2 regions of the Bacterioplanoides pacificum genome follow, and region 2 is predicted to be linked to the other one. Evidence: predicted binding sites of a transcription regulator. Region 2 holds the regulator's gene; the other holds the start of a gene.

Region 1 (7,876 bases), on a different contig from region 2:
CGACTGCGGCATCGACTTCAGTTCAAACTCAACACTGCCAACCATCAGATAAGCAAAACGAAAACACAATGGCAGCGCCTGCTCCAGGCTTTCACCATGCTTCAGCAAATGATCCAGAGGCAACTCCTGTTCCGCCAGATATTTTCCGGCAGACACAAAGAAGCCCAGGTCATAACCCTGTTGCGACAGAAAAACATAGACTTCCGCTAAACGATCCGTGCTGACCCAGCGTGGTAACGGCTGCGTCGTATCAATTCCTAAAATTTGCCAAACAGGATCGATTTCTATTCCCTGGCTATCCCAGAAATTCAATAAGTGCTGCAACACGACAACATCAACCTGAGCAGTTGGGCTCATATCCCTCCCCGACACGGACTTGTGTTTTTTATTTGTGACTTCCTGAAAATGTGCGCAAATGCGGCAGACGCACTTCCGCATGCTCGGACTAAGCCCATACAAAATGGAGTGTGTGAAGTGCTACGAATTATGTCAATAGACTGAGACGACAGCGAAACAAATGTCAGTTCAAAAGCGGGAAAGTAGTTACAAAGTATGGAAAAACACGACAAGATTTCAGCAGATTGCAAAAAAAGAGTTAAAAATCATCAGTAACAATCTGATTTTTAAAGGGTTTTACAAGTCGTCGATAACGCTGCTGATTTGCTCAGAGGTAAACCCACGATACGCCAGAAAACGGAATAATTTTTGTTTTTTATTCTTATCGTTTTCTTTTATCGATTTGGATTTTTTTTCTGCAATGCGATAAAGATTTTCAAACCAGTCGCCGTCAAAAGCGTCAAAAACCAGTTCGATAGTATGAGAGTCAACTCCCTTTTCTTTCAGCTCCTGGCGTAAACGTAACGGTCCAACGCCACGCTGAAAGCGTGAATTCAGATAAGATTCGGCAAAACGCAAATCGGACTGCCACTGACGTTGCTGGAAATCATCGAGAATCTGTTCCAGCAGATCACCGTCTTCACAGCGATCCCGGAATTTGCGCAACAGCTCAAGGCGTGAATAATCACGCCGTGACAACAGCTCCACGATGCCACGGCGTAAATCACCGGCTTCCAGCAGATCAGGCTTCCTGTTCGGCATCCTGCTCTTCAGCCTTGCTGTCTTCCGGTCCGGCAATGTTCAGTAATTGTGCGCGAATCTGCGCTTCAATTTCTTCCGCCAGATGCGGGTTTTCTTCCAGGTATTTAGCAGCATTGGCCTTACCCTGACCAATTTTATCACCCTGATAGCTGTACCAGGCACCCGATTTTTCCACCAGATTACACTTCACGCCCAGGTCAATCACTTCACCCATATGGTAAATACCCTGACCATACATGATCTGGAATTCTGCCTGACGGAATGGTGGTGATACCTTATTTTTCACCACTTTAACCCGGGTTTCATTACCCACGATTTCATCACCCTGCTTCACCGAGCCGGTGCGACGAATATCCAGACGGACCGAGGAATAAAACTTCAGTGCGTTACCACCGGTTGTGGTTTCCGGGCTACCGAACATCACACCAATTTTCATCCGGATCTGGTTAATAAAGATCACCAGACAGTTAGCATTTTTTACATTGGCGGTAATTTTACGCAGTGCCTGTGACATCAGACGAGCCTGCAAACCAACATGAGAATCACCCATGTCACCTTCAATTTCCGCTTTTGGTGTTAACGCTGCGACGGAGTCGACAACAATCACGTCCACTGCACCAGAGCGCACCAGGCTGTCACAGATTTCCAGTGCCTGTTCACCGGTATCCGGCTGAGAAACCAACAGGCTGTCGAGATCGATACCCAGTTTTTCGGCATACAGCGGATCCAGCGCATGTTCTGCGTCAATAATGGCTACGGTTTTACCGGACTTCTGTGCCTGAGCCATGGCCGACAAACACATCGTGGTTTTACCGGAGCTTTCCGGGCCATAAATCTCAACAATACGGCCCATTGGCAGGCCGCCAATGCCAAGCGCAATATCCAGTCCCAGAGAACCGGTGGATACCGCCGGAATAGCTTCCCGCGGCTGCTCACCCATCTTCATGATGGCGCCTTTACCAAACTGACGTTCAATCTGGCCTAATGCCGCATCTAGCGCTTTTTGCTTGTTAGCGTCCATAAACATTCCTTTAAAACGAGTGGGTGACTCACCCTGTTCAGATCACTGTAAATTTAACCAGTATTTAAGCACAGGTTTTTTTTGCCGCCAACCCCAAATATGAAAAAATACTGGAAAGATATACAGCCATTGGGAATCAGTTCCGGCGATCAGGAAGCCAGCCAGTGACACAAACCCTGCACCGCCACGGCAATCGCCTGCTGCCTGACCTGATGACGATCGCCGGCAAACCGGTGACACTCAACAATTTGTTGTTTGTCGTTACCCCAGGCAAACCAGACAGTCCCCACCGGCTTTTCTTCACTGCCTCCTCCGGGGCCGGCAATACCACTGACCGCCACGGCCAGGTCACCCAGGCTGTTATTCACCGCACCGGCCACCATAGCCCGTACTGTTGCCTCACTGACGGCACCAAACTGTTCGATCGTCATCGGCGGCACATCCAGATAACGCACCTTGGCTTCATTGGAGTAGGTCACGAAACCACATTCAAACCAGCCTGAGCTGCCAGCCACATCGGTGAGTGCACTGGCAACGCCACCGCCGGTACAGGACTCAGCCGTCACCACCCGCAAACCCCGACTTTTTAACATCTCTGCCAGAGAGTGGATCGAATCAATTAGTTGCGGCATTTTTTTCTCCTTCCGGAATCACTACAATTCGTGCTTTTGATTCACCGCGCTGAAACGCAGCGACACAAGGATACATTCCATGGCAGCCCAGCCCAGTAAACACACGCCGATGATGCAGCAGTATTTACGCATCAAGGCCGATTTCCCAGACACCATTCTGTTCTATCGTATGGGGGATTTCTATGAGTTGTTTTATGACGATGCCAAGAAAGCAGCTCAGTTACTGGATATCACCCTGACGGCCCGGGGTAAAAGTGGCGATGGCCAGCCGATTCCGATGGCTGGCGTGCCTTTCCATGCCTCTGAAAACTACGTCGCCAAGCTGGTAAAACAAGGCGTATCGGTTGCCATTGCCGAACAGATCGGTGATCCGGCAACCAGCAAAGGGCCGGTCGAACGGAAAGTGGTGCGGGTATTAACGCCCGGCACCCTGACCGATGAAGCGCTGCTGGACGAACGTTCCGACAACCTGCTGGTCGCATTGTGCTCCGACCAACAACGTCATGGCCTGGCCGTGCTGGAAATCAGCTCCGGACGCTTTTCGGTGCTGGAAGTCGACGGCGAAGAATCCCTGCTGGCCGAAGTGGAGCGCCTGCGCCCGGCGGAACTGCTGCTGAATGAAGAAAACAGTTACCCGCAAGCGATAGCCGAACGCACTGGCAGCAAGCGTATGTCCCCCTGGCATTTTGAATCCGACACCGCCCTGCGGCTGTTAACCCAGCAGTTAAAAACCCGGGATCTGCGTGGCTTTGGTTGTGAGGGCATGCACACCGCGATACGCGCCGCCGGGGCTCTGCTGCATTATGCCCAGGACACTCAGCGCAACAGCCTGCCACATATCCGCTCGCTGATGGTCGAACAACCGGATGATGCCATCATCATCGACCCGGCTTCACGCCGTAACCTGGAAATCGACATCAATCAGAAAGGCGATGACCAATACACCCTGGCCTGGATCATGGATAAAACCGCCACCGCCATGGGCAGCCGTTTACTGAAACGCTGGCTCAACCGCCCCATCCGCGATATTCAGCAGCTGCAGCAACGCCAGAGCTTTATCGCACAACTGATCAGCCATTACAGCGCAGAAGAGCTGAATAAACTGCTGAAACAGGTTGGTGACATCGAACGGATTTTATCCCGTGTGGCACTGGGCTCGGCGCGCCCGCGGGATCTGGCCCGGCTGCGTGATGCATTCAGCGTATTACCCGACATCCGCCAGCAATTGGCGCAGCTGGACACACCGTTAGCCAGCAAACTGCATGAACGTATTCAGGAGTTTCCGCAGTGGGTCAGTCGCCTGCAGCAAGCGATCATCGACAACCCGCCAGTGGTGGTACGCGACGGTGGCGTCATTGCTACAGGTTACGACGACGAGCTGGACGAATTGCGCGGCCTGAGTGAAAACGCCGGTGATTTTCTGATAAAACTGGAAGAAAGTGAGAAACAGCGTACCGGCCTGAACACCCTGAAGGTGGGTTATAACCGCGTCCACGGATATTACATCGAAATCAGTAAGGCACAATCCGATCAGGCTCCGACCGAATATATTCGCCGCCAGACACTGAAAAATGCCGAACGTTTTATCACCCCGGAACTGAAAGAGTTTGAAGATAAAGCACTGAGCGCCAAAAGCCGGGCACTGAGCCGCGAAAAAATGTTGTACGAAGCGCTGGTGCGCGAGCTGGGCGAAGACCTGGTGGCACTGCAGGTTTCCGCCGCCGGGTTATCGGAGCTGGATGTCTTAACCAACCTCGCAGAACGCGCAGAAACCCTGCGTTTTGTTGCACCACAACTGGTGACCGACAGCGTGTTACATATTCAGCAGGGCCGTCACCCGGTGGTCGAAAACCTGATTACAGATCCGTTTGTCGCCAACGATACACAACTCGATCCGCAACAACGGATACAAATTATCACCGGCCCGAACATGGGGGGTAAGTCGACCTATATGCGTCAGGTGGCGGTGATTACATTGCTGGCCTATATCGGCAGTTACGTCCCGGCCGAAGCAGCCACCCTGGGGCCGATTGATCGTATCTTTACCCGCATGGGCAGCGCTGATGATGTCGCTGGCGGACGTTCTACCTTTATGGTCGAGATGACCGAAACCGCCAATATTCTGCACAATGCCACCGCCAGCAGTCTGGTGTTAATGGATGAAGTTGGCCGCGGAACCAGCACCTTTGATGGTTTGTCCCTGGCCTGGGCGGCCGCCGCCGAACTGGCCGATCAGATCAATGCGTTTACTCTGTTTGCCACCCACTATTTCGAAATGACGGCATTACCCGAGCATCACGCCAATGCCACCAATGTGCACCTGAAAGCCACGGAACACGACGATAAAATTATCTTTCTGCACTCCGTCGAACACGGGCCGGCCAGCCAGAGTTATGGTCTACAAGTGGCACAACTGGCCGGTGTGCCAACCAGCGTAATCAACCAGGCGCGGGCGCAGCTGCAGCAACTGGAGCAGCAGGCTCCGGCAGAAGCAATCAGCCCAGCAACAGCAACATCCGCTGGACAAACGCCTGAGCCCCTTACATCCGAACAGCCAATATCTGAGCCCGGCAGTGCCGCACAGCCCCTGCAGGCGGATATGTTTTCTGCCATGCCATCGGCCGCTGAAAACCGCTTACGGGAGCTGAACCCGGATGACCTGACACCCCGTCAGGCGCTGGAGGCCCTTTACCAGCTGCAGGAATTGTTATAAACCTTGCTTCTATATGTATGCGTTTTTAGAACCAGACGAAAGGAAACTATAACCCTTTCGTCTGGTTCAGCGCTTGCGAGGCAACCGGCCTCTACCTAGAATTGCCGACTATTATTAAAAAAGGCCTGTGGACACACAGACCAGCGACTGAGATTAGGAGAACACCGCATGGCTTTTGTGGTAACTGATAACTGTGTTAAGTGTAAATACACCGACTGTGTTGAAGTGTGTCCGGTGGACTGTTTTTATGAAGGACCAAATTTTCTGGTCATTCACCCGGACGAATGTATCGACTGCGCTCTGTGTGAGCCGGAATGTCCGGCAGAAGCAATCTACTCCGAAGATGAAGTACCCGCTGGTCAGGAACAATACATCGAACTGAACGCAGAACTGTCAGAAGAGTGGGTGGACAACAACATCACCGAACAAAAAGACCCGCTGCCCGATGCAGCTGAGTGGGATGGCGTACCGGACAAACTGCAATATCTGGAACGTTAACCGGTCACAAACCGGTCAGACACAAAAAAGCGGAACCCGAAGGTTCCGCTTTTTTGTTTCCGGAGTGCTCGTTTCCAGAACAGAGAAGAGAATGCGGGTATCTTCTCTGTGGTCGGTTACCAGCCGGTACCCGCAGCAAGGCCAGGCTGGTGTGGCAGTTTAATAACTGCCCCGGGATAGCTTAAGCTTCACCAAACAGGGTCATGGCATTCAGTCCCTGTTTTTCCATAATTTCGCGTAACCGCTTCAGAGCTTCGACCTGAATCTGGCGTACACGTTCGCGGGTCAGGCCGATTTCCCGGCCAACATCTTCCAGCGTGCTGGTTTCATAACCGCGCAGGCCAAAACGGCGCGACAGAACTTCGCGTTGTTTTTCCGGTAATTCTTCAATCCACTGATCCAGATTAGAGTGAATGTCCTGGCTCTGCAGCTCCTCACTCGGATCGGAAGCCCGTTCATCGGCAATGGTATCGAGAATGGATTTGTCCGAGCTCGGCCCCAGTGGGGTATCGACGGATGTCACACGCTCATTCAGCTTCAGCATGCGTTTAACGTCAGCAACCGGTTTCTCCAGCAGCTCAGCGATTTCTTCTGCGGTTGGCTCGTGATCCAGCTTCTGAGTCAGCTCACGGGCGGCACGCAGGTACACATTCAGTTCTTTTACGACATGAATCGGCAACCGGATAGTACGCGTCTGATTCATGATGGCGCGTTCAATGGTCTGACGAATCCACCAGGTAGCGTAGGTAGAAAAGCGGAATCCACGTTCCGGGTCAAACTTCTCAACCGCACGGATCAGACCGAGGTTACCCTCTTCAATCAGGTCCAGCAGCGACAAGCCACGATTGACATAACGGCGGGAAATTTTCACCACCAGTCGCAGATTACTTTCAATCATACGACGGCGTCCCATTTCGTCACCTTTACGGGCCAGACGTGCGTAGTGCACTTCTTCTTCCGCAGACAGCAGCGGCGAAAAGCCGATTTCGTTCAGATAAAGCTGGGTTGCATCCAGCGCTTTGTAGGATGTATCTGCGGCAAAACGTTCATCTGATTTTTCTTCAGAATTCGCTTCAACCAGCGCCAGTGCATCCACATCTTCAAAAACGTCTTCTTCACGTATTTCGCGTTGTTGTTGTACTGCCATGTCATTTCCCGCCTCTCAGAGATCGTGCCGGGCCTGAACCGAAACAGGCTTGAATCGCCACGATAATTTATTTTTATCCGCTCAGATCCGGGAACACGGATGGCCTAACCCGGTTTACCCGGTAGGTGGTTGAGCGGATCAACCGGCTTGCCGTTTTTGCGGATCTCAAAGTGAAGTTTCACTTTGTCGGTACCGGTAGATCCTATTTCGGCAATTTTCTGGCCAGCTTTAACAACGTCTTGCTCACTGACCACAATGCGGCTGGTATGGGCATAAGCACTGAGGTAAATCTCATTGTGTTTGACGATTACCAGGTTGCCATATCCCCGTAATCCACGCCCTGCGTAAACTACGGTGCCAGCCGCTGCTGCCAGAACAGATTCCCCCAAAGGACCGGCGATATCAATCCCCTTGTTGACGGGTTTAGTGGTCGAAAAACGTGCTATTAAACGACCGTTCACCGGCCACATCCAGTCCGTTGCCGACGCTGGAGACGATCTTTGTGGCGTCTTATGACTGATTTTGCTTTTGGGTTTAGCCACTGAACGCTTTGTAACAGCCGGTTTCGACGGTTTTTCGACAGTCGACTTTGTGGCTAAGACAGGAGTCTTAGGCAGATTGCGGATGTCAATTTTTTGTCCTGGGTAGATGATGTAAGGGGCAGAAATCGAGTTAGCACTTGCTAACTGCCGGAAGTCTAGCCCGTAACGCCAGGCAATCGAAAACAAGGTGTCGCCTTTTTCCACGCGATGGAATCCTGACGAAAT
Region 2 (7,876 bases):
AAGACTGAAGTAAAACAGTTACTGCACCTGATGATTCACTCTTTGTATTCCAACAAAGAAATTTTCCTGCGTGAACTGGTTTCCAATGCCTCTGATGCCTGTGACAAGTTGCGCTTCGAAGCCCTGAAAAATGACGCTTTGTATGAAGGCAACGGTGATCTGGCGGTGCACATCGATTTTGATGCCGAAGCCAGAACGGTCACCATTGAAGACAATGGTATTGGTATGAACCGCGACGATGTGGTGAATCATCTGGGTACCATTGCCAAATCCGGTACCGCTGAGTTCCTCAGCCAGCTGAGTGGTGATCAGGCGAAAGATTCGCAGTTAATCGGCCAGTTTGGTGTTGGCTTTTATTCGGCCTTTATCGTTGCCGACAAAGTCACGGTAGAAACCCGCCGTGCCGGTGATGCCGCCGATAGCGCTACCCGTTGGGAGTCTGCCGGTGAGGGTGACTTCACACTGGAAAGTATCGACAAAGCGGAGCGTGGTACACGTATCACTCTGCATCTGAAAGACGGTGAAGAAGAGTTTGCTGATAACTTCCGTCTGCGGTCGCTGATTAAAAAATACTCTGATCATATCGCTGTGCCTGTGTACCTGCCGCAGGAAGTCGATGCAGAAGACGACGATGGCGACAAGAAAAAAGTACCGGAAGCGGTTAACGAAGCCAAAGCGCTGTGGACCTGCGCTAAGTCAGAACTGAGCGACGACGACTACAAAGAATTCTACAAACATGTATCGCATGACTGGAATGAGCCGCTGACCTGGATGCATAACCGGGTAGAAGGCAAGCTGGATTACACCAGCCTGTTATACATTCCGTCGAAAGCGCCGTTTGATATGTGGAATCGTGAAGCAACCCGCGGTCTGAAGCTGTATGTGCAGCGTGTCTTTATTATGGACGACGCCGAACAGTTCCTGCCGATGTACCTGCGCTTTGTTAAAGGTGTGCTGGATTCCAACGACCTGTCGCTGAACGTCTCGCGTGAAATCCTGCAGCAGGATAAGCAGGTGGATTCCATGCGCAGTGCGCTGATTAAGCGGGTATTGGATACCTTAACCAAAATGGCGAAAAATGAACCGGAACAATACCAGAACTTCTGGAATGAGTTCGGTGAAGTCGTGAAAGAAGGTCCGGCAGAAGACTTTGCCAATAAAGAAAAAATCGCCAAGCTGTTCCGTTTTGCAACGACTCAGAGTGACGGTGAAACCCAGAGTGTTGCGCTGGAAGATTACCTTGCCCGTATGCGTGAAGGGCAGAAGAAGATTTATTACATTACCGGTGATAATCACGCCGCTGCGTCCAGCAGCCCGCACCTGGAGTACTTCAAAAACAAAGGTATTGAAGTACTGCTGCTGACCGATCGTGTGGACGAGTGGATGGTCAGCCATCTGAACGAATTTGATGGCAAGGTCTTCCAGGACGTCACCAAAGGCGAACTGGATCTGGATGAGCTGGCAGACGAAACGGAAAAGTCGCAGCAAAAAGAGCTGGAAGAAAGCCATAAAGATCTGGTTGAACGACTGCAAAAGGTACTGGAAGGTCAGGTGAAAGAGGTGCGGGTAACCTCACGCTTAACCGATTCTCCGGCGTGTCTGGTGGTGGGTCAGTACGATATGGGTGGCCATATGCGTCGTCTGATGGAAGCGGCTGGCCAGCAAATGCCGGAGGCGGAAGTATCGCTGGAAGTGAATCCGGGTCATCCGTTGATTGCCCGTCTGGATCAGGAACAGGATGAAGATCGTTTCTCTGAACTGGCACAGGTGATTCACGCGCAGGCGCAGCTGGCGGAAGGCAGTCAGCTGAAGCAACCGGCGGAATACGTTGCCAAGCTGAATAAGCTGCTGCTGGAGTTAATGAAGTAACAGCGATAACCAATCGCTGAACAGATCGTTTTACTCTTCTTTGAACAGCAGTGCGGCGCATGTGGTTTCACCCCATGCGCCGCACTGCTATCATGCCCGACAATTCTGTCTTTTATACTAATTGTGCTCGATTACTGAGTCATACTCTGAGGAATTTTTATGTCTCAGCTGAAACAAGCTCTGATGACATCTCTGCTGGTCATCTCCGCTGGTGCACAGGCCGGTGGCTCTCTGGATGTCAGCCTGGCTGACGAAATGGTACGTGCTTCGTACGACGCCACCAAAGTCGGTTCCGGGATGCATGTCAGTATGGATGTCCTGCACCATACCGATGACGGCGAAATTGCCTCGCTGGGAGTGCATGTCGTTGATGTGCGTAACCAGGATACCAACCTGTATATTGGTGTGGGTGGTAAAATTTATGGTTTTGCCAGTCGTGGTGCTGAAGATCACAGTGGTGGTGGTATTGGTCTGGGGGGCTTTTTCCGTTACCGCATTCCCCAGGCACCGGATGTCAGTGTGGCCGGTTACGCCTATTACGCACCACCTGTGGTATCGGTGGCGGATGCGGAAAACCTGTTTGACAGCGATTTACGCCTGCAATACAGCCTGATTCCGACCGCCCGTGTTTACGCCGGCTATCGTTATACCAGCATCAAACTGGAAGATATCAGTGACCGGCTGGAGCTGGGTGATGGCTTTCATGTGGGTCTGAAAGTCGACTTCTGAAAAGTCGGCACTTTTATTTGCGGGAGCGTCTGATGGCCAGCTGGTTAAGTTTTACCAATCATAAGTTGTATCAGTGTCGTTTGTTGTTACAGCAAGCCGACACGACCACACAGCCCCTGGCGCTGCATGAAGCGCTGCAGGACAGCGCTTTATATGCTCTGCGTGATGCCTATCTCTCTTATCTGCATGAACTGGCTGAGCTGGCGACCTACCGTCAGCCGGTTTCCGGTCTGGCGCAGTTATTAGCTGATACACCTTTGATTACCGGCGAAATGAAAGAGCTGGAATATCTGGAAAACGACAGCTTCTCCTGGCTGAAGGCCATGCTGAATGCGGCTGAAGCGGTGGGCCAGGCGGATAGCAAAAGCCATTCTCAGCCTCAGGCGGTGCGTCCGGGAATGATTCAGTTGCATCAGGAAAATCAGCCGGATATTTCTGCCTGGCTAGGCCAGTTAACGCAACTGATTGATCTGCAACGGGAAAACCGTCAGGAGAGCTGACGCTATCGCGATTCCTGCACTTTGCTGGCATTTCTGAGCGTCAGTAAGTCATTCAACTTCTGAAAAAATAATGCGCAACCGGGTGAATTCAACCCCATAATGAAACAGCGCTGTGGTACACTCCCGCGCCCGGAAACGAGAGGCGGATATGGCACGCTTTTTTGAAATTGTAGAGTTATCGAATGGTGATATCGCGTTACGTCGTGCAGATGAGCAGGATGGCGATGCACTGGTGAGTATTCATTTTTCTGATGATGCAAAGGCCAGTTTACAGGCGCATCATATGGACATCGCCCGGGTGATGCTGGAGGCCGGTGTACGTAAAGTGGGGGAGTTGTCCGGCATGGAAGTGGAGCGTGATGATTTTGAACAACCGGAATATCACAATCAGCTGCACTGATTGCTGATTACCGCAACCCGTCAAAAAAAAGCCTTGCAAGACTGCAAGGCTTTTTTCGTTTCTGCATCAGGCATGAGGCAGTTGTTGTATTTCCAGCGCGCCAACGGGCTGGCTGAAAATGTACGTCGTTGCGATTAACGACGCTGAATCAGAATGACCTGGCTGCCACTGCGCCAGGCTTGCTGCTGGATACATTCCCGCTGGTTGTCGTGCAGTGTCCCTTGCCATTCAATGATGATATGACTGTTTGCAGCAGCCAGTACTTTTTCTACCAGTACCATTTGTGTATCGGCACAGACATCCAGGTGAATAACGGCTGAGTTTTCCAGTCCCAGGCTTTCGAGATAACGTTTGTTCATGGGCATGGATGGGCTCATCCACATCAGCCAGCGTTGTTGTGCTGAACATTGTGCTAATAACGGCAGCAGCTGCATGGGTTGTACGGCACTGCCTTCACTGAGAATCAGCTCGGTCAGGCTGCCACGGGAGATAGCCGGTCGCTGCTGACTACTGAGTGACAAGCCGGTTGGTTCAACTTCGAGAGTTAACTGACGCATATTTCCCCCTGAACGTTTGATTATCCCTGGCGTTTTAGTTGCGGCGCACGACGCCGACGTACAGCCCTTCAATGGCGAAATCGGCTTCTTTTAAGTCAACTTCGATTGGCTGGTAGTCTTTGTTTTCCGGATGCAGCAGCACTTTACTGCGCTTTTTCTCATAACGTTTAACGGTGACTTCATCACCCACCCGGGCGACGACAATTTCACCGTTGCGGGCGGTATCCATACGATGAACGGCAATGTAGTCGCCGTTAAGGATGCCGACCTCCATCATAGAGTCACCGTGTACCTCAAGCAGGTAATCGGCTTCAGGTTTAAAGAAGCTGGGCGGGATTTCGCAATAATCATCGATGTGTTCCTGTGCCAGGATAGGCTCCCCGGCAGCAACCCGGCCAACGATTGGCAGACCCGGGTTGTGTTCTTCTACGACCCGGATACCACGTGAGGCGCCAGCCATCATCTCAATGGCGCCTTTACGTGCCAGTGCCTTGAGATGTTCTTCAGCGGCATTGGGTGAGCGAAAACCCAGTTCGTTGGCAATTTCCGCGCGGGTAGGCGGAAAGCCGGTGTCTTCCAGTGATGACTTAATAAAGTCGAGAACCTGCTGTTGACGCGCGGTCAGCTTGATCATGATATTTATCCAAACTGGTGATCCATACAGTGACTGTAAATGTATACAGTATTTTTGCTGCTGTAAACCCCCCTGCGAATTTTGCCGCAGGCCACTGTACGACCTTTTCACGACCTAGTTCTACGGTTAGCGGGAGGGCAGGAATACTGCAATGTCGGCCAGGAGTACCGGGGAAAGCCGCCGGGGCTTGCGTTCAGAATGTTTTAAACGTATGTTTGAAACAGTTGTTTTTATGACGGTAATTCATGAGTTTCGGGGAGTCCGGCCGGCATGGCGAATAAAGATACGGCTAAGGCAATTCTCAATGCAGCGGAAGAGTTGTTTTCGGAGAAAGGGTTTGCTGAGACTTCTCTGCGCAATATTACCACTAAGGCCGGGGTCAATCTGGCGGCGGTGAATTATCACTTTGGTTCCAAAAAGGAACTGATCCAGGCGGTGTTTGCCCGTTTCCTGAACAGTTTTTGCCAGCGTCTGGATCAGCAAGTGGATGCCTATCAGCAGCAACGTGGCAGTGCACAGCCGGATCTGAATGCGGTATTGATGATGTTGCCGGCTACTGCGCTTGAAGATGATAAAGGTGTGCAGGACGAACTCAGTCAGCGCCGTTTAGGTATCTTTATGCGGTTATTGGGCCTGGCTTATACCCAGGGGCAGGGCCATGTGCGTAAGTTTCTGAAGCAGGAATACGGTACTGTCTTTAATCGTTATATGGCGTTAGTGACCGCAGCGTCGCCACAGCTGAGCAATGAAGAACGCTTCTGGCGTATTCATTTTATGCTGGGAGCCACGGTGTTTACCTTGTCAGGGGCCGACTCGCTGATGGCGATGGCGCAGCATGAGTTTGGTTTAACCACAGATATCAGCCAGGTATTTGATAAGCTGATTCCGTTCCTGGGAGCCGGACTGCAGGCACCGGGCTGAAGTACGTGCTCTGAGTGTCCTGAGGCGACAAAAAGCCGTTTCGGAGGTCGCTTAATTCTGCGCTTCTGATAAGCTGCGCTGTTATATTTCAGTCGTATTTGGCACATTTCATGACGGACAATCTGATCGAAGTTTCTGTTGCTGATCAGGCATTAAGGATTTCTGCGGCAGGTATCTGCCATCTCTATTCAGTTTCTACCGCCGCGGCCGGTGTTGGTGAGCAGTCTGGCTCTGGCCAGACGCCGCGTGGCTGGCATCGTATTGTGGCCCGGATTGGTGCTGGCCAGCCGGAGAATACGGTGTTTGTTGGTCGTCGTGCCAGTGGTGAAATTTATTCCCCTCAGTTGGCGTTGCAGTACCCCCGGCGGGACTGGATTCTGACCCGTATCCTCTGGTTACAGGGGCTGGAAGTCGGCCGTAACCGCATGGGTTCTGTTGATAGTATGCGGCGTTATATTTATATCCATGGCACCCCCGATTCTGAACCGATGGGGCAGCCGCTCTCCCATGGCTGTATCCGTATGCGTAACCGTGACCTGCTGGAGTTGTTTGAACTGGTTAACAGCGACACACAGGTCTGGATTCAGGCGCACAGTTTTTCGAGAATTCCATGCAAAAATCTGTAACAACCAACTTCACCCGTCAGCTGGGGGTGATTGCCGATCTTGATGGTCTGCAGCTGAGCGCCGCTGATCGTGACTTTTTGCAACAGCCCGAAATAGCCGGGCTGATCTTATTTACCCGTAACTATCAGTCGCCACAACAACTGCAGCAGCTGACTGCGGAAATAACGGCGCTGCGTCCGGAATTACTGATCTGTGTTGATCAGGAGGGCGGCCGGGTACAGCGCTTCCGTGATGGTTTCAGCCGCTTGCCGGCGATGCTGACGCTGGAGCCGGTCTGGCGCCAGCAGCAACAACAGGCGCTGGAGCTGGCGCGTGAGCTGGGCTGGCTGATGGCGCAGGAACTGCTCGATTGTGGCGTGCATCTGAGTTTTGCGCCGGTGCTGGATATCGAACGGGACTGCTCCCGGGTGATTGGTGATCGGGCGTTTGCTCATGATGCTGACGGGGTGATTGCGCTGGCGTCCGCCTTTGTTGCAGGGATGCAGTCGCTGGGTATGTGTGCTGTTGGTAAACATTTCCCCGGTCATGGTGCGGTGGTGGCTGATTCTCATCTGGAATTACCTACGGATGAACGGCCGCTGACTGAGCTGGAGTATGATATCCGACCGTTCCGTGAGCTGATCCGACGCGGTCAGTTACAGGGCATTATGCCTGCTCATGTGGTGTATCCGGCACTGGATGCCAATCATACCGCGGGGTTTTCGTTTGCCTGGTTGCAGCAGAAGCTGCGCCATGAGCTGGGCTTTCAGGGGGTGATCTTCAGTGACGATCTGTCGATGGCGGGTGCCGCCGCTGCGGGTGACTACCGCCAGCGCAGTCGCCAGGCCATTGCTGCCGGTTGTAATGCCTTATTAGCTTGTAACGATCGTTGTGCGGCACAGCAGGTGGTCGACACCGTTGCCGAAGCACGCCGGCAACAACCGGATTTACAACCCCTTAACCTGAGTAGCCTGATTCCGCCGCGGCCAGCGACTGCCAGTCCGCAACGCCGGCGTCAGCTGCAGCAGCAGATTCATTTACTGACGAACATATGATGACAGAGAAAATAGCCATTATTGGTGGTACCGGGCTGACGCAACTGAGTGGTCCTGACATCCGGCAACAAGGCGTTATTGCCACGCCGCTGGGAGAAACTTCTGGCCAGGTGTGTGAAGGCACCTGGCAGGGGCAGGAAATTGTATTTCTGGCTCGTCATGGCCACCCACATTCGCTGCCACCGCATCACATTAATTACCGCGCGAACCTTCTGGCGCTGCAACAGCTGGGGGTTAGTGCCATTATTGCGGTTAATGCGGTGGGGGGTATTCATGCCGATATGGGGTCAGGCAGAATCGTGATCCCGGATCAGCTGGTGGACTACACCTGGGGGCGTGAAAGCACCTTCTTTGATGGCAAGTTTAAAGCGCTGGACCACATTGATTTCAGCCATCCTTATGATGCGGCATTGCGTACCCGGCTGCTGGCGGCGGCCAATCAGTGTGAATTATCGGTGTGCGACTTTGGCGTGTATGGTGCTACTCAAGGGCCACGATTGGAAACCGTCGCAGAAATCCGCCGGCTGGAAAACGACGGTTGTGATCTGGTGGGTATGACTGGCATGCCGGAAGCTGTGCTGGCGCGGGAGCTGGCTATACCGTACG

What was found. Region 2 encodes LexA, which represses DNA repair genes until DNA is damaged. Its sites were predicted from a motif close to TACTGTNTANNTANACAGTA; they were not measured.
Region 1: recA (recombinase RecA) is a predicted target of LexA. The motif match lies at 2,163-2,182, and genes of this name have one in related genera.

What each region holds. Positions count from the first base shown of each region.
Region 1 is NZ_JBHRYB010000001.1:134,570-142,445, reverse strand. It holds gene ACFOMG_RS00745 (helix-turn-helix transcriptional regulator) at 1-357, opposite strand, end outside; gene ACFOMG_RS00740 (regulatory protein RecX) at 634-1,098, opposite strand; gene recA (recombinase RecA) at 1,079-2,119, opposite strand; gene ACFOMG_RS00730 (CinA family protein) at 2,269-2,751, opposite strand; gene mutS (DNA mismatch repair protein MutS) at 2,831-5,464, shown strand; gene fdxA (ferredoxin FdxA) at 5,633-5,962, shown strand; gene rpoS (RNA polymerase sigma factor RpoS) at 6,144-7,109, opposite strand; gene ACFOMG_RS00710 (peptidoglycan DD-metalloendopeptidase family protein) at 7,214-7,855, opposite strand.
Region 2 is NZ_JBHRYB010000013.1:351,945-359,820, reverse strand. It holds gene htpG (molecular chaperone HtpG) at 1-1,869, shown strand, start outside; gene ACFOMG_RS12855 (YfaZ family outer membrane protein) at 2,029-2,598, shown strand; gene ACFOMG_RS12850 (DUF6586 family protein) at 2,631-3,098, shown strand; gene ACFOMG_RS12845 (hypothetical protein) at 3,247-3,498, shown strand; gene ACFOMG_RS12840 (SulA-like leucine-rich domain-containing protein) at 3,633-4,055, opposite strand; gene lexA (transcriptional repressor LexA) at 4,090-4,689, opposite strand; gene ACFOMG_RS12830 (TetR/AcrR family transcriptional regulator) at 4,960-5,610, shown strand; gene ACFOMG_RS12825 (L,D-transpeptidase family protein) at 5,721-6,236, shown strand; gene nagZ (beta-N-acetylhexosaminidase) at 6,221-7,270, shown strand; gene ACFOMG_RS12815 (S-methyl-5'-thioinosine phosphorylase) at 7,270-7,876, shown strand, end outside.